DNA from 4 places in the Streptomyces sp. NPDC001508 genome. Region 4 is predicted to be linked to each of the others. Evidence: riboswitches for the same ligand, from Rfam matches in the RefSeq annotation. Region 4 holds a riboswitch; each other region holds the start of a gene.
What was found. Region 4 has a riboswitch for cyclic di-AMP ahead of ABT245_RS25120 (transglycosylase SLT domain-containing protein). Riboswitches for the same ligand answer to the same signal wherever they lie in the genome.

Region 1 (4,918 bases), on a different contig from region 4:
GTGCGGAGCAGCCGCCTTCGCATGACGCGCTGACCGAAGCGGCACTTCCGGGGCGTGCGCGGGCCCTGGGGTGCTATGGGCCGCGGTCACCCGGGGGCCGGTGACCGTCGGCCCCGGGGCCCCTGATTAGGCTCCGGGGCCATGGACGTACTCACCCATCTCTTCGTCGGCCTGCACATCATCGGCATCGCCTGCCTCCTCGGCGGCTTCCTCACCCAGATGAAGGCGATGGGCCAGGGCACCGCCCGGTTCGTCCCCGCCATGCTGCACGGCGCGCTGACCATGCTGGTCACCGGGGCGATCCTGGTCGGCCTCAACCAGGCCGACGGCTACCACGTCAACAACATCAAGATCGGCGTGAAGCTGGCCCTGCTGATCGTGATCCTCGCACTGGTCTATGTGAAGCGGGACGAGGAGCGGGTCGACAAGAGCCTGTTCGGCGTGGTGGGCCTGCTGACCACGGCGAACGTCTTCATCGCCGTGCTGTGGATGTGACGTACGACGACGTCAGGCGCGGCCCGCTGCCCTGATCCCGGCGCGCGCCGTCACGACCGCGCCCGCGGCCACCGCAAGCCAGGCCGCGACGGCGACCCACAGCAGCACATGCCCGAGGCCCCACAGCCACCGCGTGCCGACGGCCGCCGCCCCGGCCAGCGAGGCCACCGCCGTCATCCCCATCGGGAACACCGTCGACCAGCGGCGCACGTCGTAGCGCGGGCGGGGCCGTACCATCTCCGCGAGCACCAGGACGGCACAGCAGGCCAGGTCGAGGGCGAGCAGCCCCACGGTCACGCTGTGCAGGACGTCCTTATCGTCCTCGTTCCACAGATACAGCGCCGGGCCGCCCGCGGTGATCAGCTTCGCCCCGGCCAGCGCCGAGATGGCGAGCGCGCCGGCCAGCACCCAGTGGTCCCCGGCCCCGTCGAGCAGCTGCCGGGCGTCGAACCGGGCCAGCGCGACCGGATAGAGCGCCAGCCCCAGCCAGAACAGCACCAGCGCCGTGTGCGCGAGCCACGCCGTCGACTCCGCGGCGGCCAGGGTGGCGCCGAGCACGGCGAGCCCCTGGGTGGCCACACAGATCAGGAACACCGTCCCGGGCATCCGCCGCCGCAGGCCCCGTCCGGCGAGGAACAGCAGCACCGGCCAGAGCACGGAGGCCAGGGCGAGCAGCACGGCGGCGAGGGTGTGCCCGCCGAGCACGGAGATCCGGGTGCCGAGCACCGTCGTCGCGGCCACGGCGGTGAGCGCGTCCGGCCTTCGCGCCTCGGCCGGCCATCGCTCCCGGTCGCGCAGCATGCCCGCGACGAAGTCCACGGCGAGCGCAGCCCAGGCGACACAGCTCAGCGCCAGCGCGATCAGGGACAGAACCTCGTACCCGGTCAGGTACAGACCCAGCGAGACGATGCCGGTCGCCATCACGGCGGCCCCGGCCGCCGGCGGACGCTGCGCCCACCAGGCGCGAAGGGGTGAGGTGCCGGGCATGCGCCCGATGCTAGGGAGCACCGGGCGCGCCGACGGCGTGGCACGCGCGCGTACGTCCCAAAAACGCGCGGGCGCCGGACACGGCGGGACACGAACGCGCGTGGAGGCGAGCCGGACACCGTCTGTACGACGGCTATCGCAGAGAACGCGCCCACGCGCGCGTGGCGGCGGGAGCACCATCGACCTCTTCGACGGTCGACCAGAACGCGCCCACGCGCGCGTGGAGGCGAGCCCGGCCGGTCAGGCCGGCCGTACCACGCTGTGGATGATCGAACTCCCGGCGTAGTAGATCGACTCCTCGCGGACGTAGGCGCCCGGCTTCGGAGCGTGGATCATCATGCCGTCGCCGATGTAGAGGCCCACGTGGGTGACGTCGTCGTAGAAGAAGATCAGGTCGCCCGCCTGTGCGTCGGCGAGGGAGACCGTGGTGCCGGCGTCGACCTGGCTGTAGGTGGTGCGCGGCAGGCTGACGCCCGCGGCCTTCCAGGCGGCCTGGGTGAGCCCCGAGCAGTCGTAGGAGTCGGGTCCGGTCGCGCCCCAGACGTACGGCTTGCCGATCTGCGCGCGGGCGAACGCGATCGCCTTCTCGGCCTTGGTGGCGTAGCCGGAGCCGGAGGAAGAGGACGACGAAGAGGAAGAAGACGACGAAGAAGACGACGAAGAGGACGAGGAACCCGCGGAGTTCGACGCGTCGCTCTTCTGCCGGGCCGCCTCCTGCTCCGCCTGCTTCTTGGCCAGCTCGGCCGCCTTCCGCGCGGCCTCCTCCTGCTTGCGCTTCTCGATCGCCGCGAGCCGTGCCTTCTCCTCCGCCGTCAGCTTCGACAGCAACTGGCGCGCGGTGGAGAGCTTCTTCTGGACGGTGGCCTTGGCGGTCTGGAGTTCGTCCTGCGACTCGGTGAGCGTCTCCAGGCTCTTGGTGGCCTCCCGCCGCTTCTTCATGGTCGCCGACTGCTCGGTGACGTAGTCGTCGACCGCGGTCTTCTGACGCGAGGTCAGCCGGCTCATCAGCTGGGTCTGGTCGAAGTAGTCCTGCGGGGTGTCCGAGAGCAGGAAGGTGGCGGTGTCGGGGGAGGCGGCCCCGGTCCGGTACTGCGCGGCGGCGAACGTCCCCAGTTCCTCACGGGCCTTGTTGAGCCGGCTCGTGCGCCGGGCGACGTCGTCCAGGAGGGTGTCGACCTGCTTGCGCTGCTTGCCGGTCTTCTCCTTGGCCGCGTTGTACTTCTCGGTCGCCGACTCGGCCTGCCGGTACAGGTCGTCGACCTTCCGCTGCACCTCCTCCACGCTGGGCCGGTCGCCGTCGGGAGTGGGGGCGGCGTTCGCCGTCTGGGAGAGCAGGGCCACGGAGGTGAGGGCGGCGGTGGCCAGGGCGGGGGTCCGTATGCCGGTCGCGCGGGTACCCGCGGAGCGCGACTTGCGATGCGACGCCAAGGGAGGCGACTCCTTCCGTGCTCCGCCTACCGAGTTAGCTGTCGGGTTCGGGCGGGTGGTTCGGAAGGCTTGCCCTACGGCCCCTCCCCATGCGGGAGTTGGGCCGATTCACCCCAAGGTCGGTGTGGGTCCCCGGCTCCGCGCACCACGCGGGCGCGCCGGACTCGGCGGAGGCCGTGCGGCCCGGCGACGTTCGCCGGTGGGGGTCGTACGGCCTGCCCGGCACGGTAGCCAACTCGTGTGGCCCCTGTGAAGGTTGATGGGTGATATGCCCGATACATTTTCGTGACCTGTCAGGGGGATTCCGTCTGGGTGACAGGGCGATTCCGTACGGTGAGCGGTTTGCGCGGCCTGCGCCCGGAAGCGGGCCCGCCGGAGGAACCGGGCCATCTTCCCGGGGCGGCCGCGGGTTGTCGGTGGCGCGGCCTAGACTCGGAGAGCGATGAGCAGCCTCTTTGACGACAGCTTCCTGGCGGACCTCCGAGCCCCCCGAGGGCAGGACGAGGAGCCCCCGCCGCCGCCCGAGGACGATCACGCTCCGGAGCCGGTTCCGGACGATCTGTTCGGCGGGAAGTTCGACGTGCCCCCGGACCGGGACTCCTATTACGGCAACGGCGCCCCACGGCCGGTCATCGACCCGGCCACGCTTCTGCACGGGCTGAACGAGAACCAGCGCGCCGCCGTCGTGCACGCCGGCTCCCCGCTGCTCATCGTGGCCGGCGCCGGCTCCGGCAAGACCCGGGTGCTCACGCACCGCATCGCCCATCTGCTGGCGGAGCGCAAGGTGCACCCGGGGCAGATCCTCGCGATCACCTTCACCAACAAGGCCGCGGGCGAGATGAAGGAGCGCGTCGAGCACCTCGTCGGCCCGCGCGCCAACGCCATGTGGGTGATGACCTTCCACAGCGCGTGCGTGCGCATTCTGCGCCGTGAGAGCAAGCGCCTCGGCTTCACCTCGTCCTTCTCGATCTACGACGCCGCCGACTCCAAGCGTCTGATGGCCCTGGTCTGCCGCGATCTGGACCTCGACCCGAAGCGCTTCCCGCCCAAGTCCTTCAGCGCCAAGATCTCCAACCTGAAGAACGAGCTGATCGACGAGGAGGACTTCGCCGCCCGGGCGAGCGACGGATTCGAGAAGACCCTCGCCCAGGCGTACGCCCTCTACCAGTCCCGTCTCCGCGAGGCGAACGCGCTCGACTTCGACGACCTGATCATGACCACGGTCAATCTGCTGCGCGCCTTCCCGGATGTCGCCGAGCACTACCGCCGCCGCTTCCGCCATGTGCTCGTGGACGAGTACCAGGACACCAACCACGCGCAGTACGCCCTCGTGCGCGAACTCGTCGGGACCGCCGAGCAGCCGGTGGACGTGCCGCCGGGCGAGCACGACCTGCCGCCCGCCGAACTGTGCGTCGTGGGCGACGCCGACCAGTCGATCTACGCCTTCCGCGGCGCGACCATCCGCAACATCCTCCAGTTCGAGGAGGACTACCCGGACGCGATGACGATCCTGCTGGAGCAGAACTACCGGTCCACGCAGACGATCCTGTCCGCAGCCAACGCCGTCATCGAGCGCAACGAGTCCCGCCGCCCCAAGAACCTGTGGACCAACGCGGGCGCGGGCGCCACGATCACCGGGTATGTCGCGGACACCGAGCACGACGAGGCGCAGTTCGTCGCCGACGAGATAGACCGGCTGACCGACGCGGGCGAGGCCAAGGCCGGCGATGTCGCCGTGTTCTACCGCACCAACGCCCAGTCCCGTGTCTTCGAAGAAGTCTTCATCCGCGTCGGCCTGCCCTACAAGGTCGTCGGCGGTGTCCGCTTCTACGAGCGCAAGGAGGTCCGGGACGTCCTCGCCTATCTGCGGGTGCTGGCCAACCCGGAGGACTCGGTCCCGCTGCGCCGCATCCTGAACGTGCCCAAGCGCGGCATCGGCGAGCGCGCGGAGGCGATGATCGACGCACTCGCGCAGCGCGAGAAGATCAGCTTCCCGCAGGCGCTGCGC
Region 2 (4,918 bases), on a different contig from region 4:
CTGCTCCTCGGGGGTGAGCCAGCGGGTCGTCATGCCGCCAGTGTAAGTTTGCTTCAAACTTGAACCAAGCCCACCCGACCCGGAGCCTCAGTAACCGGCCCCGCCCGACTAAGCCCGTCCAACCCATGTCCGCCTCAAACCGGCCCCCCGAGCCGGAGCCGCCGCAGCCGGCCCTCCGACCCGGAGCCTCAGCAACGGGCCCCGCCCGACCCCAGCCCGTCCCATCTATGTCCGCCTCAAGACGGCCCCGCCTGACCCGGAGCCTCCCCGACCGGCCCCGCCCGACTAAGCCCGTCCAACCCATGTCCGCCTCAAACCGGCCCCGTCCGAGCCGGAGCCGCCGCAACGGGCTCCCCGACCCGGAGTCGCCGCAACCAGCCCCGCCGAACCAAGCCCGTCCCATCCATGCCCGCCGTAAAAGCGGCCCCGCCTGGCCCCCGTCCGTTCGTCTCCACGATGGAGTACGCCGATGCCCTTCCCGTACGTCCTGCTGTCCGCCGCCGTCTCCCTCGACGGCTGTCTGGACGACACCGGCCCCGAGCGGCTGCTTCTGTCCGGCCCGGCCGACTTCGACCGGGTCGACGCGGTGCGGGCGTCCGTCGACGCGATCCTGATCGGCGCGGGCACCATCCGCGCCGACAACCCGCGGCTGCTGGTCAACGCGCCCGAGCGGCGCACGGCCCGGCTCGCCGCCGGCCGGCCGGAGTACCCGCTCAAGGTCGCCGTCAGCGGCTCGGGCGACCTGGACCCGGACGCGTGGTTCTGGCACACCGGCGGCGAGAAGGTCCTCTACGCGACGGACGAGGGCGCCGAGCGGGCGCGGCGGGCCGGTATCGCCGCCGATGTCGTCCCGCTGGGCCCCCGCCTCGACTGGCCGGCCCTCCTGTCCCACCTGTACACGGCGCGTGGGGTGCGGCGCCTGATGGTCGAGGGCGGCGGGAGCGTCCACACGCAACTGCTCCGGCAGGGTCTCGCCGACGAACTCCAGCTCGTCGTCGCCCCGTTGCTCGTCGGGGACCCGGGGGCGCCCCGGCTGTTCGGGCCGGGGGAGTACCAGCGCGGGCGGCTGCGGCTGCTGGAGACCCGGCGGATCGAGGACGTGGTTTTGATGCGGTACGAGCCGACCGCCCCAGGGAGCGGTCCGGCGGCCGTCGCCGCGGACCGGCACTGGCTGCGGATCGCCTGCGAACTGGCGGCGCGGTGCCCGCCCTCGCGCACGGCGTTCAGCGTGGGCGCGGTCGTGGTGGCCGCGGACGGGACGGAGCTGGCACGCGGATTCTCCCGGGAGGCGGGCGACCCGGTGGTCCACGCGGAGGAGGCCGCACTCGCCAAGACCGACCCGGCGGATCCACGGCTGGCCGGGGCCACGGTCTACAGCAGCCTTGAGCCGTGCGCCCGGCGGGCCTCGCGGCCCGCGCCCTGCGCTCGGCTGATCCTGGACGCGGGGGTGCGCCGGGTGGTCACGGCCTGGCGGGAGCCGGACACGTTCGTCGCGGCGGCCGACGGAAGCGGGCTGCTGACGGCCGCGGGCGTCGACGTCGTCGTCCTGCCCGAGTACGAGACCGCGGCCAGGGAGCCGAACCGCCATCTGCTCGACTGAGGGCCGCGCCCGCCCGGCCCGGGGAAAGAGGCCGCCGACCGCCGGGCGGCCCCCGGGAAGGGCCCGGAGGTTATCCGTGTGCTCGCCCTCCTGTTCATGGCGTACACTGGTGGAACACCGACGCGGGGTGGAGCAGCTCGGTAGCTCGCTGGGCTCATAACCCAGAGGTCGCAGGTTCAAATCCTGTCCCCGCTACGAAGGCTCAGGGCCGGAATCCAGTACATGGATTCCGGCCCTGAGTGTTTTCCGCCCACGGTGACGCGGCTCGCTCACGGTCACGAGCGGTGATCGGACGACTGCCCTCCGCATAACAACTGAAACACCGTCAAGTCCCGTGGGTTGCCCGAGTTTCCGAGCGCGCGTGGTCAACTTGCCCGATTTTCGCAGGTCCTGAGTGGTAAGTCCATGCCGGAAAGCGTTAATGATCAAGCTGAACGGCTTGGAATCTGCCCGCCGGGTCTATTAACGTTCGATAACGCAGCGCGGTTGTCCCAGTCGTCACAAGAGGCGGCTCCGTGCTCACGCGCCGAATCCCGCAAGGGAACCGGGGAACCACCACCTTGGGGTGAATCACGCGGACACCGCCGTGGAGACACGGCCGGTATACGCGCGTAGGAGACCTTCCTGCTCCGAACCCGTCAGCTAACCCGGTAGGCGGAGGAAGGAAAGGAGTACGCCCGAGTGGCGTCCAACCGGCCCGCCCCAGAAGCCCCGTTCGCGCCGAGCCAGTACGGCACCGAGACCTTCGGCTATGGCAACTACCGCACCGACGAGGGCCCTTGGGAGGAGTGGAACCCCACCGAGGACTCCATCCGCCCGCTCCGCGGCCGGCATCGCGTCGCCAGACAGCGCGGCGGCGGACTCGCCCGCAGCTCCACGGTCCTCGGCGTCGGCGTCATAGCCGCCGTCGGCGCGGGCGGCATGGCCAGCGCCAACACCGGCAAGCCGCCGGTGTCCATCTCCATGCCCGACCTGCCCTCCGTCGGTTCCCTGCTCGGCGACGGCGACGGCGCGGGCACCGAGGCCACCAAGGGCTCCGCGACCGCCCTGAGCAGCGTCGGCGTGACCGAGGCCGACAGCGCCGAGGGCACCACCGACGCCGGCGAGGCGCTGCGCAACCGCATCATGGCCCAGGCCGAGCAGCAGCAGGGCCAGGCCGAGACCAAGGCCGTCGCCGCGGCCGTGTCCGCCGCCGACCAGGAGGCCGCCGACGCGGCGGCCAAGGCGGAGAAGGAGGCCGCGGCCCGGGCCGCCGCCGCCAAGGAGAAGGCGGAGGCCGCCGCCAAGAAGAAGGCCGAGGAGGCGCGGCTGGCCGCGCTGGCCAGGCAGTACAGCCTGCCGACCTCCTCGTACACGATTACCAGCACCTTCGGCCAGGCCGGCTCCATGTGGTCCTCCGGCTACCACACCGGCCTCGACTTCGCCGCCCCCACGGGCACGCTGATCAAGGCCGTGCACACCGGCACGATCACCGAGGCGGGCTGGGCCGGCTCCTACGGCTACCGCACGATCCTCACCCTGGACGACGGCACCGAGCTGTGGTTCTGCCACCAGTCGTCGATCAGCGTCAGCGTCGGGCAGAAGGTCAACACCGGGGACGTCATCGGCCGCGTGGGCGCCACGGGCAATGTCACCGGACCCCACCTCCACCTGGAGGTGCACCCCGGCGGCCAGTCCAGCGGCATCGACCCGATGGCCTGGCTGCGCAGCAAGGGCCTCACCCCCTGACCCACCCGGCATCTCCCCGCACACCCCCCGTTCCCCGGCGGTCCTGGCGCCCATCCCCCCGACGTCAGGGCTGCCGGTCCGGTGTTTACACGGTCTTTGCGCACGATGATGGAATCGCGGGTTCCGGTGGGCGCGTTGAACGCGAGTATGACTTCCCTTCACAAACTCGGTTCCTCCGATCTTGAGGTCTTCCCGCTCGCCCTCGGCGGCAACGTCTTCGGCTGGAGCGCCGACGAGCCGACGTCCTTCGCCGTCCTCGACGCCTACACGGCCGCCGGCGGCAACCTCATCGACACCGCCGACTCCTACTCCGCGTGGGTCGAGGGCAACAAGGGCGGCGAGTCCGAGACGATCATCGGCAGGTGGGTCAAGGCGCGCGGCAACCGTTCGGACGTGCTGATCGCCACCAAGGTCAGCCAGCACCCCGACCACCCGGGACTGTCCGCCGCCAACATCAAGGCCGCGGCGGACGCCTCGCTGCGCCGGCTCGACACCGACCACATCGACCTCTACTACACGCACTTCGACAAGCCGGACGTGCCGGTCGAGGAGATCATCGGCGCGCTCGACGAGCTGGTGCGGGTCGGCAAGGTGCGGTACATCGCCGCGTCCAACATCAGCGCGGAGCGGCTCCAGGCGTCCCTGGACTTCTCCGACCGCGAGGGCCTCGCCCGGTACGTGGCGCTCCAGCCGCACTACAACCTGGTCTCGCGCGACACCTACGAGGGCCCGCTCCAGGACGTCGCCGCCCGCGCCGGACTCGCCGCCCTCCCGTACTACTCCCTGGCGGCCGGCTTCCTCACGGGCAAGTACCGCCCCGGTACGACCGTCGACAGCGTGCGGGCCAAGGGCGCGGCCAAGCACCTGCAGAGCGAGCGCGGCCAGAAGGTCCTCACGGCCCTGGACGAGATCGCCGCCGCCCACGGTGTCGCCGTGCCCAGCGTGGCGCTGGCGTGGCTCGCGGCCCAGCCGACGGTGGTCGCCCCGATCGCCTCGGCCCGGACCGTGGACCAGCTCCCGGCCCTGCTCGCCGCGGCCGACCTCACCCTGACGGAAGAGGAAACCGACCGCCTCACCCGGGCTTCGTCCTGACCTGGCGAATGCGGTCCGCCTGAGGGGAGGTTGTCGATCGGCTGGGGGAGCGTCGTGAGTTCTCGCGCAGTTCCCCGCGCCCCATGGCTGTGCGTCCCGGGGCGCTCGGGGTTCATGGCGTGCGCCCCCGGTCGTTCCTCAGGGCCCTTCCGCCTCTCGCCGGGGCCGCCGCCCCTCGTGTGTCCCTACGGTCCCCGCCGTCGCGCGGCGGGGACTCTCGCCGAGGCCGGGGCAAAGTCGGCGGCTCAGCGTGGCGTCCAGGGCTATGACCGGTAAGGGTTGTACGTCGGGTACGGCGCCGTCGGATGGGCATGGGGCAGCCGCGAGTAGCCGTACGGCGTCGGGGCGCCGGGACCCGGCCACGCCGACGCGTTCGACCGTGCCGCGTACTCCAGGGCCGGCCGGGCCACCTCCCGCCGCTGCCACAGCTCGGCCAGCAACTCCCGCTCCCGTACGACGAAGTCCGCGCCGGCCCGCCCCCGCCGGCCGCGCTGCCGC
Region 3 (4,918 bases), on a different contig from region 4:
CGCCAACCGGTGACCGTCCCGCACGACTTCGCCGGTTGTCGGGCGGCGTTTGCCTCTGAGGCAAGAAATTTGCCTGAGGGGCAAGCCTGCGGCTCAATGGAGGCGTGAGCTCCTCCGAAGCCGAGCTGTCCGCCGTCGCGCTCCAGCTGCGCTCGTTGCGCCGCCGCGCCGGCCTCACGCTGGAGGCGGCGGCGCACTCCGCAGGGCTGTCGCCCGCCCATCTGTCCCGGTTGGAGACCGGACAGCGCCAGCCCTCCCTGCCGATGCTGCTCGCACTGGCCCGCGTCTACGGTACGACCGTCTCGGAACTGCTCGGCGAGACCGTCGCCGACCGGGACGCGATCGTGCGCGCCGCCGACATGGAACCGACCCGTGCGGGCGGCTGGACCTACTGGCAGGCCGGCGCCCCCGGCCGCGGCATGCAGGCACTGCGCGTCCGCGTGCCCCACGGCTCGCAGCGCGACATCGTGCGCGTGCACCCCGGCGAGGAGTGGCTGTACGTCCTCAAGGGCCGGCTCGCCCTGCGCCTCGGGGACACCGCCCATGTCCTCGCTCCCGGCGACAGCGCGCACTTCGACTCGCTGACCCCGCACCGCCTCGCCGCCGAGGACCACGGCGGGGTGGAGCTTCTGTTCGTCCACACCCTGCTGCAAAGTCCCACGGCCGCGCTGTGCCTGGGCCCCATCACTGGAGAGCTGCCATGACTGACATGGAGGAGAAGTTCCCGCGCGCCCTGTGGGTCCGGCTGATCATCTACATCGCCGTCGGCCACATCGTGGCGGGCTTCATCTATCTGCTGTTCGAGGTGGGCGCCAAGGGATGAGCGGCGACGGCACGACGGCCGGGTGACGGCCCCGAAGTGAGCGTCCGTCAGTCCAGCAGCCGCTCGCGCAGCCGCTCCCGGGTCGGCGACGCCAGACCCAGCCCCTGCTCCAGATAGGCGTCGACACCGCCCCAGGTCTGCTCGACGGTCTCCAGGGCGGCCGTCAGATACTCGGCGCGCGCGTCGAACAGCGGGCTGATCAGTTCCATGATCTCCGGGGTGTACGCGGTGTCCGCGCCGCCGCTGCGGCGCACCCGGTAGCGGCGGTGCTTGGCGTTCGACTCCAGATAGTCGGCCAGGATCGCCTCGCGCTCCACTCCGAGGGCGAGCAGTGTCACGGCGATGGACAGGCCCGCGCGGTCCTTGCCCGCCGCGCAGTGCATCAGCGCAGGGACGCTGTCCTCGGCCAGCGCGTGCAGCACCCGGGAGTGCTCGGCGGTGCGCTCCGTGATGATCGAGCGGTACGAGACGATCATCCGGTGCTCGGCCTTGCCGTCGCCGAGCAGCTGCCGCAGCTCGCCGACGTCGCCGTCGCGGACCATCGTCCAGAACTCGGCGCCGTCCGCAGGGTCGGTCAGCGGCAGATTGACGTTGCGCACGCCGGGCAGTTCGACGTCCGGCCCCTCCAGCTTCTGGTCGGCGCCGTTGCGGAAGTCGAAGATCGTGTGCAGGCCCAGGGAGGAGAGGAACGCGGCGTCGGACTCGGTCGCATGCGCCAGATGACCGCTGCGGAACAGCACGCCGGGGCGCACCCGCCGGCCGTCCGCGGTCGGCAGTCCGCCCACATCACGGAAGTTGCGCACACCGGCGAGTTCGGGTTCGGTCGACGGGACCTGCTGTGTCACGGAGGCTCCTCGCGGTCACTCCCCGCGACGTGGGTCGTCGACGGGCACGCCGTCGACCATACGACATGGATTTCCCGCGGCAGCGAGTTATCCACAGGCGTTGCCCCACAGGCTCGCCGCACTTGATGATGGTGCGGCGTGAGCGGATCTGGGGGCACTTGTGAGGCTTTATGACGGACATCGCCGAGGACGGTCGTACCCGACCGTGATGCCGTGCTGTGGTGCCACGGGCTGCGCACCGCACTCCGCGACGATCGGGACACCGCGGTCCTTCGGCCGTACCGCGTCTGACTCTTCTGTCTGGATTGCCGGTTATGCGGTGAGGGGCGTGAGGAGCGTCATACCCGTGACGGTGCGTCGTCCGTCATGACCACGTAATGCACGGGCTTCTTGCGGGAATTGGGAAAGCCCGCCACCGCGACATGCACGGACGGTGACCGGGAATTCCCGCGACGGATCACGGGAAACGCGCACCGGGTGAAGCGGCTCCTTGTCCGTTCGCGTCCCGCTCGCTTACGTTCGCCACCAATCCGGACGGACCGCCGAATCCTGCCGCCGCCCGGATCCCCGACACACACTCACCCGTGCCCGGCAGGAGCGGGGGACCCACCAGGCACGACTGCCTGTCCCGGTCTCCGGGACGGCTAGGGGTGAAGCCGCGCCCTGCGCGGCCGGGCAGCTCCAGCCCGAACCCGACAGCTCACCTCGCAGGCGCCGGAGAGGAATTCGCCATGCCCGCGAAGGGTAAGCACCGCCGTCCCAAGTCCCAGCGACTCACCCGCTCCATCGCCGCCGCCGGAACCGGCGGCGCCGCGCTCGCCCTGCCGCTCATCGGCGCCGCCGGGGCACACGCCGCCACCCCCGACTCGGCGCCCCGCGCCGCCGCGCAGCAGTCCGTCCAGTCCGGCACCGTTGAGCAGACGACGGCCGCCGCGCACTCCGGCACCCGGACGTACTCGGTGCGGCAGGGCGACTGGCTCGCCAAGATCGCCGAGGAACAGGGAGTCAGCGGCGGCTGGCAGCGGATCTACCAGGACAACCGTGAGGCCATCGGCGGCAATCCCTCGCTGATCCACCCCGGTCTGAAGCTCACGCTCGGGGAGCGGGCCGGGACGGGGACCGACTCCTCGTCCACCGAGCCGTCCTCCGAGAAGTCCTCGTCCGCCGAGTCCGCCGAGTCCGCCGGGTCCGCGCAGCCGTCGGCGCCTTCTTCGTCCGACACCTCGTCCGACAGCGCTCCGGTCGCCCAGAACACCGGGACCGCCGGCACCACCGACACCGCCGGCTACGGCCTCCCGGTCAACGGCGCCCGGATCGGGACCGCTTACCACACGGCGGGCAGCATGTGGTCCAGCGGTTACCACACCGGTGTCGACTTCGTCGTCCCGACCGGCACCTCGCTCAAGGCGGTCGGCGCGGGCACCGTCGTCTCCGCGGGCTGGGGCGGTGCCTACGGCAACCAGGTGGTCCTCAAGCTCGCCGACGGCTACTACGCGCAGTACGCCCACCTGTCGCGGCTGTCCGTCTCGGCCGGCCAGACCGTGACCCCGGGCCAGCAGATCGGCCTGTCCGGTGCGACCGGCAATGTGACGGGCCCGCACCTGCACTTCGAGATCCGCACCACGGCGAACTACGGCTCGGACGTGGACCCGCTCGCCTACCTCCGCACACACGGCGTCACCGTCTGACGGCAGCGACACCCCCGCACATGGCGTGGGCCGCACCGGAGTCCCGGTGCGGCCCACGCCATGTGCGCCCGGCGGGCGCGGCAATCCTTCGCCCAACACCCCCGCCCTCCGGCCTGTTCCCGCGTTGGGAAACTCTTGGGGAGTGTCTTATCTCACCGTTCGTCAACCCTTTCCTACGATCGCGTAGGTCACATCCGAAGGGGAATCATGGACCGACGTGGCAGACGATTCGAAGAGTGACAACACAGCTGTGATCGGGTCGTACGTGGCGGTGGGAGACAGCTTCACCGAGGGCGTCGGCGACCCCGGCCCCGACGGGGCGTTCGTCGGCTGGGCCGACCGGTTCGCGGTCCTGCTCGCGGACCGCCGCCCCGAGGGCGACTTCCGGTACACCAATCTCGCCGTGCGCGGACGGCTGCTCGACCAGATCGTGGCCGAGCAGATCCCCCAGGCGGTCGAACTCGCGCCGGACCTCGTCTCCTTCTGCGCGGGCGGCAACGACATCCTGCGGCCCGGCACCGACCCGGACGAGGTGGCCGAGCGTTTCGAGCGGGCCGTGGCCCGGCTCACCGCGGTGGCCGGCACCGTCATGGTGACGACCGGCTTCGACACACGCGGCGTGCCCGTGCTCAAGCATCTGCGCGGCAGGATCGCCACCTACAACGGGCACGTCCGGGCCATCGCCGACCGGTACGGCTGCCCCGTGCTCGACCTGTGGTCACTGAAGGCCGTACAGGACCGCAGGGCCTGGGACGACGACCGCCTCCACCTCTCGCCGGAGGGGCACACGCGCGTCGCACTGCGGGCCGGCCAGATGCTCGGCGTCGAGGTCCCGGCCGACCCGGAGCAACCCTGGCCGCCGCTGCCGCCCCGCGGCACCCTCGAAGTGCGCCGCGACGACGTCCACTGGGCCCGCCAGTACCTGGTCCCGTGGATCGGGCGCCGGCTGCGCGGCGAGTCCTCGGGCGACCATGTGACGGCCAAGGGCGCGCTCTCCCCTGACGACATCAGGACACGCATCGCATCCGTGGCCTGAACCACCGGGGCGGGGACCGGGGCGCGCGGCTCGGCCCAGCCGCGCCGTCAGCGTCTCTTGGCCCAGGCCCAGTTCGCGGGAGACCACCTCGTCCACCAGGGCGGCGGCAACGGCTCGAGGCGGCGGTGGACCCCGACGAGGCGAACCCGGGCACCCACACTGCGCTCGGGACCGCGGCACCGTGCCCGGGACCGCGGCACCGCGTCCGGGTACGACGTGGGTCGCACGGCGAGCCCGTCCAGGAGAGCCGTCGGGTGCAGCGCCGCGCCGGCCGGGTACGGGCATCCGATCTCGCCCGCCACCACGCCCTCGGCGAGCGCCGCCCTCCACCGGCTGTCCAGGTTCGGGTGACGTCCCGGAGTGCCGGCTCGCGCGGCGTCACCGCCCAGCCGTCGACCCACCGCCGTCGGCCCTTGGCCCGGCCCGTCGGAGCGTATCGGCGCACGGCAGCGCGCAACTGGCGCAGTGCGCTCGTGCGCGGTACTGCACGAGTGCGTTGCGCACCCACCCCGGCGTGGCGGCCACG
Region 4 (4,918 bases):
CCGCGACCAGCGAGCCCGTCTTGCCGGCGAGCACGTCCAGGTAGTGCTCGACCGGGTCGCGCCCGTCCAAGGGCCCGGCCGTCTCCAGGATCTGCCCGGTGACCAGCCTCTCGAACGCGACGGCCTGCACCCGCACCGCCTCAGGACCGAGGTCGGCGAGGATCTGCGAGGCGCGGGCGAACAGGAAGTCGCCGGTCAGGACCGCGACCGAATTGCCCCAGCGGGTGTTCGCGCTGTCCACCCCGCGCCGCACCGCGGCCTCGTCCATCACGTCGTCGTGGTACAGCGTCGCCAGATGGGTCAGCTCCACCACCACGGCCGACGGCACCACCCCGGGCGCGTACGGGTCGCCGAACTGCGCGGCGAGCATCACGAGGAGTGGGCGGAACCGCTTGCCGCCCGCCCGTACCAGGTGCTGCGCGGCCCCCGTGATGAACGGCACCTCGCTCTTGGTGGCTTCGAGCAAGCCTTCCTCGACAGCCGCCAATCCGGCCTGGACATCGGCTTCCAGAGCCTGGTCCCGCACGCTCAGCCCGAACGGCCCGACGACGGTCACGAGGGGTCTCCTGTCTGCTGGTGTCTGCTGGCGATTACACGGTTTGTCGATAGGTCGCTGCCATCACTCAAGTCAGCGTATCCGGTCAGGTTTCGATCACCCATAGCGCCCACCGTCCAGCACGGGCGGTATCAGATCACGACCGATATGTTGCCGATCAGCCGATACAATCCGATATTCATGGACTCATGGGAGTGCGACACCTTTTGCCCCGCTAATGCCCCGGAACGCCGCCCATGCACATCCGTACGTCCTTCCCCTACGAAACCGTTCACACGGACCTGTGGATCCCCCTCGCCGACGGGACGCGGCTGTACGCGCGCGCGTGGCGCCCCGTGACGGACGAACCCGTACCGGTCCTTCTGGAGTACGCCCCGGACCGCCTCACCGACCGGACGGCGCCGCGCGACGCCCAGCGGCACCCCTGGTACGCGGGGCACGGCTACGTCTCCGTCCGCGTCGACGCGCGCGGATACGGCGGCAGCGAGGGAGTACCGGCGGGCGCGGGCCGGGCGGCGGAGGCCGCGGAGGCGGCCGACGGGGCGGAGGTCGTCGAGTGGCTGGCCGCACAGCCGTGGTGCGACGGCCACGTGGGCGTGTTCGGCATCTCCCGGGGCGGCTCCGCCTCCCTCCGGATCGCGGCCCTCGCGCCCGAGCCGCTCAAGGCGGTCGTCGCGGTCTGCTGCCCCGACGACCGCTACGAGAACGAAGGGCACGGCCTCGCAGGTTCCGCCGTCGCCGCCCGCCTGCTCGCCCGTTCCGCCGCGGCGCTCACGACCGCCGCCCTCCCGCCCGACCCGCGGTACGCCGGCGACTCCTGGCAGGCCGTCTGGTCGACCCGTCTGGAGGCGCTGACCCCCGCCCTGCACACCTGGCTCGCACCCCGAACCACCGGCACACCCGCCGGCCGCCCTCCGACCCTCGGCGTCATCAAGGCGGCGGTGCTGGCGGTCGGCGGCTGGTACGACCCCTACCACGACACTGTCCTCCGTCTGGTCGAACACCTTCCCCACGACCGCGTCCGCGGCCTGATCGGGCCCTGGTCGCACCACTACCCCGACCTGTACCTGCCACCCGGACCGGCGATCGGCTTCCTCCAGGAAACCCTGCGCTGGTGGGACCACTGGCTCAAGCGCGGCTCACCGTCCGGCCCTCCCCGCGGCTCCGCGGCAGGCACTCCCCACGGCTCCGTATCCGCCGCTTCCCGCGGGTCTACGTCCGCCACTTCCCACGGCTCCATGGGCGCCGCTCCTCGCGGCGGCGTGGGCGCGCGCCCGGTGATGTCCGAACCGCTCCTGCGTGCGTACGTCGTCGAGTCCCACCGCCCGGACGCGGCCCGCGCCGCCCTGCCGGGCCGCTGGGTCGGCGAACCCGCCTGGCCGTCCCCCAACGTGACGAGCGTCGCCCACGACCTCCGAGGCGCCCCGGTCCTGGTGCGTTCACCCCTGCACACCGGCGTGGACGCGGGCCGCTTCCGCCCGATCGGCGACGAGGCCGACCTGCCGCCCGACCAGCGGGCCGAGGACGGACGGTCCGTCTGCTTCGACTTCGAGGTGACCGAGGAGACCTGGGTGCTCGGACGGCCCAGGGTACGACTGCGACTGACCCGCATGGCGCCGCGGACGCAGCTGATCATCCGGGTCTGCGACGTCGCCCCGGACGGTTCGTCGACCCTGGTCGCCCGAGGCGTGCTGGACCTGGCGCCGCCCGACCACGAGGATGCGGCACCCCGGCCGCCGGGCGGCCCGCAGGAGGCGACGCCCCGATCATCGAGCGGAACACAGGAGTCGGCGCCCACGTCACCGGGCGGCCCGCAAGAGGGGGCGCCCTCGTCACCGGGCGGCACGCAGGAGTCGGGGCCCTGGTCACCCGGCAGCCCGCAGGAGGCGACCGTCGAACTGGGCGGGGCCGGGCACGCCTTCCCCTCCGGTCACCGCATCCGTCTCGCGGTCTCCTCCGCGTACTGGCCGTGGGTCTGGCCACGGCCCGAGTCGGCGGCGGGCTGCGTGCTCGACCCGGCGGGCAGCTCGCTCGAACTGCCGGTGCGCGCCAGGGTGTCCGGCCCGGCGGTCGTCTTCGAAGAGCCCGAGCAGGCCGAGCCGCTGGGCGCGGGCGAGTACGTCACGCTGGACGGGCCGCGCCCCGGGCGGCTGGTGGTGCGGGACGTCGCCGAGGACGAGTGGCGGGTGGAGGTGGCCCCGAGCCGCGAGGGCACGCGCGCGTACCCGGACGGTCTGGAGTGGACCGAGGGCGCGACGGAGACGTACACGATCACCGGGAACGACCCGTTGTCGGCCCGCGCCCGCTCGGAGCACTCGGTGCGACTGCACCGCCCGGATCTGCCGTGGGACACCACGGTCCAGGTCCGTTCGGAGATTTCCTGTGACGCCGGCCACTTCGTCACCGCCGACGAGGCGGTCTGCACGACGGGCGGTGAAGTGATCTTCCACCGAACCTGGGAGAAGCGGATTCCGAGGACCATGGGATGAAGTGCCCGATTTGCCGCTATTAGTATCTCAATTCCCCTTGGTGCCGAATGCACTTGAGCTTCGAGGGGAGTGACTTGAGTCACCCCTTATCGCGGCAGCAGCACCCCGCCCGAAGCCCCCACCACCCTTTCCTCGACGTCGAGTTGACGCTTGGCGATAGCAAAGGATCAAGCGGCTCATTCGTCTCAATCGCATGTCAATTGGTACGAGCCGGGAATCCACCCCTTGTTTCCGACATGTGCAGTCGCATAGCTTCCGGGCCAGTCGGATGGACGCCTAATCCTGCCGCCACCCGACATGACCCATCGACAAACCACATTTCGTACGGCAGGAGCGGGGGACCCAGGTAGGCCGCCGGGCCGGACGGCACCAGCCGGCCGGAACGGCTTGGGGTGAAGTCGCGTCGCCTTTCGGCGGCCGGCCGGGCACCTCCCCCGCCCGAACCCGACAGCTCACCTCGCAGGCGCCGGAGAGGAACAACGCCATGTCTGCAGCCGCTCGACACCGTCTCGTCCGCACCAACCGCCTCGCCCGTACCCTCGCGGTGGCCGGCACCGGAGCCGCCGTGCTCGCCCTGCCGCTCCTCGGCGCCACCGGCGCCCACGCGGCCACCCCCGGGACCGTGACGACGGCCGGAACGACGCTTGCCGGGTACCCGAACAACCTCGACGGCTGGATCCGCGAATCGCTCGCGATCATGGCGGAGAAGAACATCCCCGGCACCTACTACGGCATCCACCGCAACATCATGCGCGAGTCCTCGGGCAACCCGCGGGCCATCAACCTCTGGGACTCCAACGCCGCGAAGGGCATCCCGTCCAAGGGTCTGCTCCAGGTCATCGACCCGACGTTCAGGGCCTACCACGTGGCCGGGACGTCGTACGACATCTACGACCCGGTCGCCAACATCACGGCCGCCTGCAACTACGCCGCCAAGCGCTACGGCTCGATCGACAACGTCAACGGCGCCTACTGACACGTCCCGTCACGGAAACAGTCTTTCGAGGACGACGGCCACGCCGTCGTCCTCGTTCGACAGGGTGACCTCGTCGGCCACCGCCTTCAGCTCGGGGTGGGCGCCGGCCATGGCCACTCCGTGGGCGGCCCAGTCGAACATCGGGATGTCGTTCGGCATGTCACCGAAGGCGACGGCCCCTTCAGGGGCCAGCCGAAGGTGCTCGGCGGCCAGTGCAAGACCCGTGGCCTTGGTGATACCGCACGGCTGCAACTCGACGGTCCCGGGCCCCGACATGGTCACGGTCGCCAGCGAGCCCACGACCGCGCGCGCCGTCGCCGCCAACTCGTCGTCCGACAGGGCGGGGTGACGCAGCAGCACCTTGCTGATGGGCGCGCACCACAGATCGTCGCGCCGCTCGACACGGACGGCGGGCAGCGTCGGATGCGGCATCAGATAGCCGGACTCGATGAGCGTGAGCCCGCTCACCCCGTCCTGGTCGACGGCCGCGTACACCTGCCCCACCTCGGCCTCGATCTTGCCGAGCGCGGTCTCGGCCAACTCCCGGTCCAGGGTGACCGACCACAGCAGGCGGTCCGTTTCGGCGTCGTACACCTGCGCGCCCTGTCCGCACACCGCGAGCCCCCCGCGGCCCAGTGTGTCGAGCAACGGCCGCACCCGTGGCGCCGGGCGCCCCGTGACCACCAGGTGCCGGGCGCCGGCGCGTGCCACACGCGCGAGCGCGGCGAGGGACCGGTCGGAGAGCGTGTCGTCGCCACGCAGGAGCGTTCCGTCAAGGTCGGTGGCGACGAGTGAACATGTGGGAGGAGCGGCCATGACCAGAGAATACGGACAGCGGGCCGCCACGACTCACCGCTCCCGCCTGCCCCTTGCGCTCCTCCGGCCGGAGACAGAGGT

Region 1: another riboswitch for cyclic di-AMP. It lies ahead of ABT245_RS38670 (C40 family peptidase); the one in region 4 lies ahead of ABT245_RS25120 (transglycosylase SLT domain-containing protein).
Region 2: another riboswitch for cyclic di-AMP. It lies ahead of ABT245_RS41520 (M23 family metallopeptidase); the one in region 4 lies ahead of ABT245_RS25120 (transglycosylase SLT domain-containing protein).
Region 3: another riboswitch for cyclic di-AMP. It lies ahead of ABT245_RS44855 (M23 family metallopeptidase); the one in region 4 lies ahead of ABT245_RS25120 (transglycosylase SLT domain-containing protein).

The regions. Positions count from the first base shown of each region.
Region 1 is NZ_JBEPAP010000070.1:24,395-29,312, forward strand. Features, by position in the region: gene ABT245_RS38660 (hypothetical protein) at 142-495, shown strand; gene ABT245_RS38665 (tellurite resistance/C4-dicarboxylate transporter family protein) at 508-1,482, opposite strand; gene ABT245_RS38670 (C40 family peptidase) at 1,723-2,910, opposite strand; cyclic di-AMP (ydaO/yuaA leader) riboswitch at 2,919-3,090, opposite strand; gene pcrA (DNA helicase PcrA) at 3,353-4,918, shown strand, end outside.
Region 2 is NZ_JBEPAP010000084.1:10,291-15,208, forward strand. Features, by position in the region: gene ABT245_RS41505 (MarR family winged helix-turn-helix transcriptional regulator) at 1-33, opposite strand, end outside; gene ABT245_RS41510 (dihydrofolate reductase family protein) at 470-1,600, shown strand; tRNA gene ABT245_RS41515 (tRNA-Met) at 1,722-1,795, shown strand; cyclic di-AMP (ydaO/yuaA leader) riboswitch at 2,115-2,272, shown strand; gene ABT245_RS41520 (M23 family metallopeptidase) at 2,282-3,328, shown strand; gene ABT245_RS41525 (aldo/keto reductase) at 3,476-4,420, shown strand; gene ABT245_RS41530 (PrsW family intramembrane metalloprotease) at 4,684-4,918, opposite strand, start outside.
Region 3 is NZ_JBEPAP010000114.1:4,487-9,404, reverse strand. Features, by position in the region: gene ABT245_RS44875 (aspartate aminotransferase family protein) at 1-13, shown strand, start outside; gene ABT245_RS44870 (helix-turn-helix domain-containing protein) at 105-704, shown strand; gene ABT245_RS44865 (DUF6126 family protein) at 701-823, shown strand; gene ABT245_RS44860 (tyrosine-protein phosphatase) at 871-1,668, opposite strand; cyclic di-AMP (ydaO/yuaA leader) riboswitch at 2,238-2,395, shown strand; gene ABT245_RS44855 (M23 family metallopeptidase) at 2,400-3,356, shown strand; gene ABT245_RS44850 (SGNH/GDSL hydrolase family protein) at 3,607-4,392, shown strand; partial or broken gene ABT245_RS44845 (TetR family transcriptional regulator C-terminal domain-containing protein) at 4,440-4,918, opposite strand, start outside.
Region 4 is NZ_JBEPAP010000030.1:9,297-14,214, forward strand. Features, by position in the region: gene ABT245_RS25110 (polyprenyl synthetase family protein) at 1-556, opposite strand, end outside; gene ABT245_RS25115 (CocE/NonD family hydrolase) at 793-3,045, shown strand; cyclic di-AMP (ydaO/yuaA leader) riboswitch at 3,349-3,524, shown strand; gene ABT245_RS25120 (transglycosylase SLT domain-containing protein) at 3,530-4,021, shown strand; gene ABT245_RS25125 (HAD family hydrolase) at 4,031-4,837, opposite strand.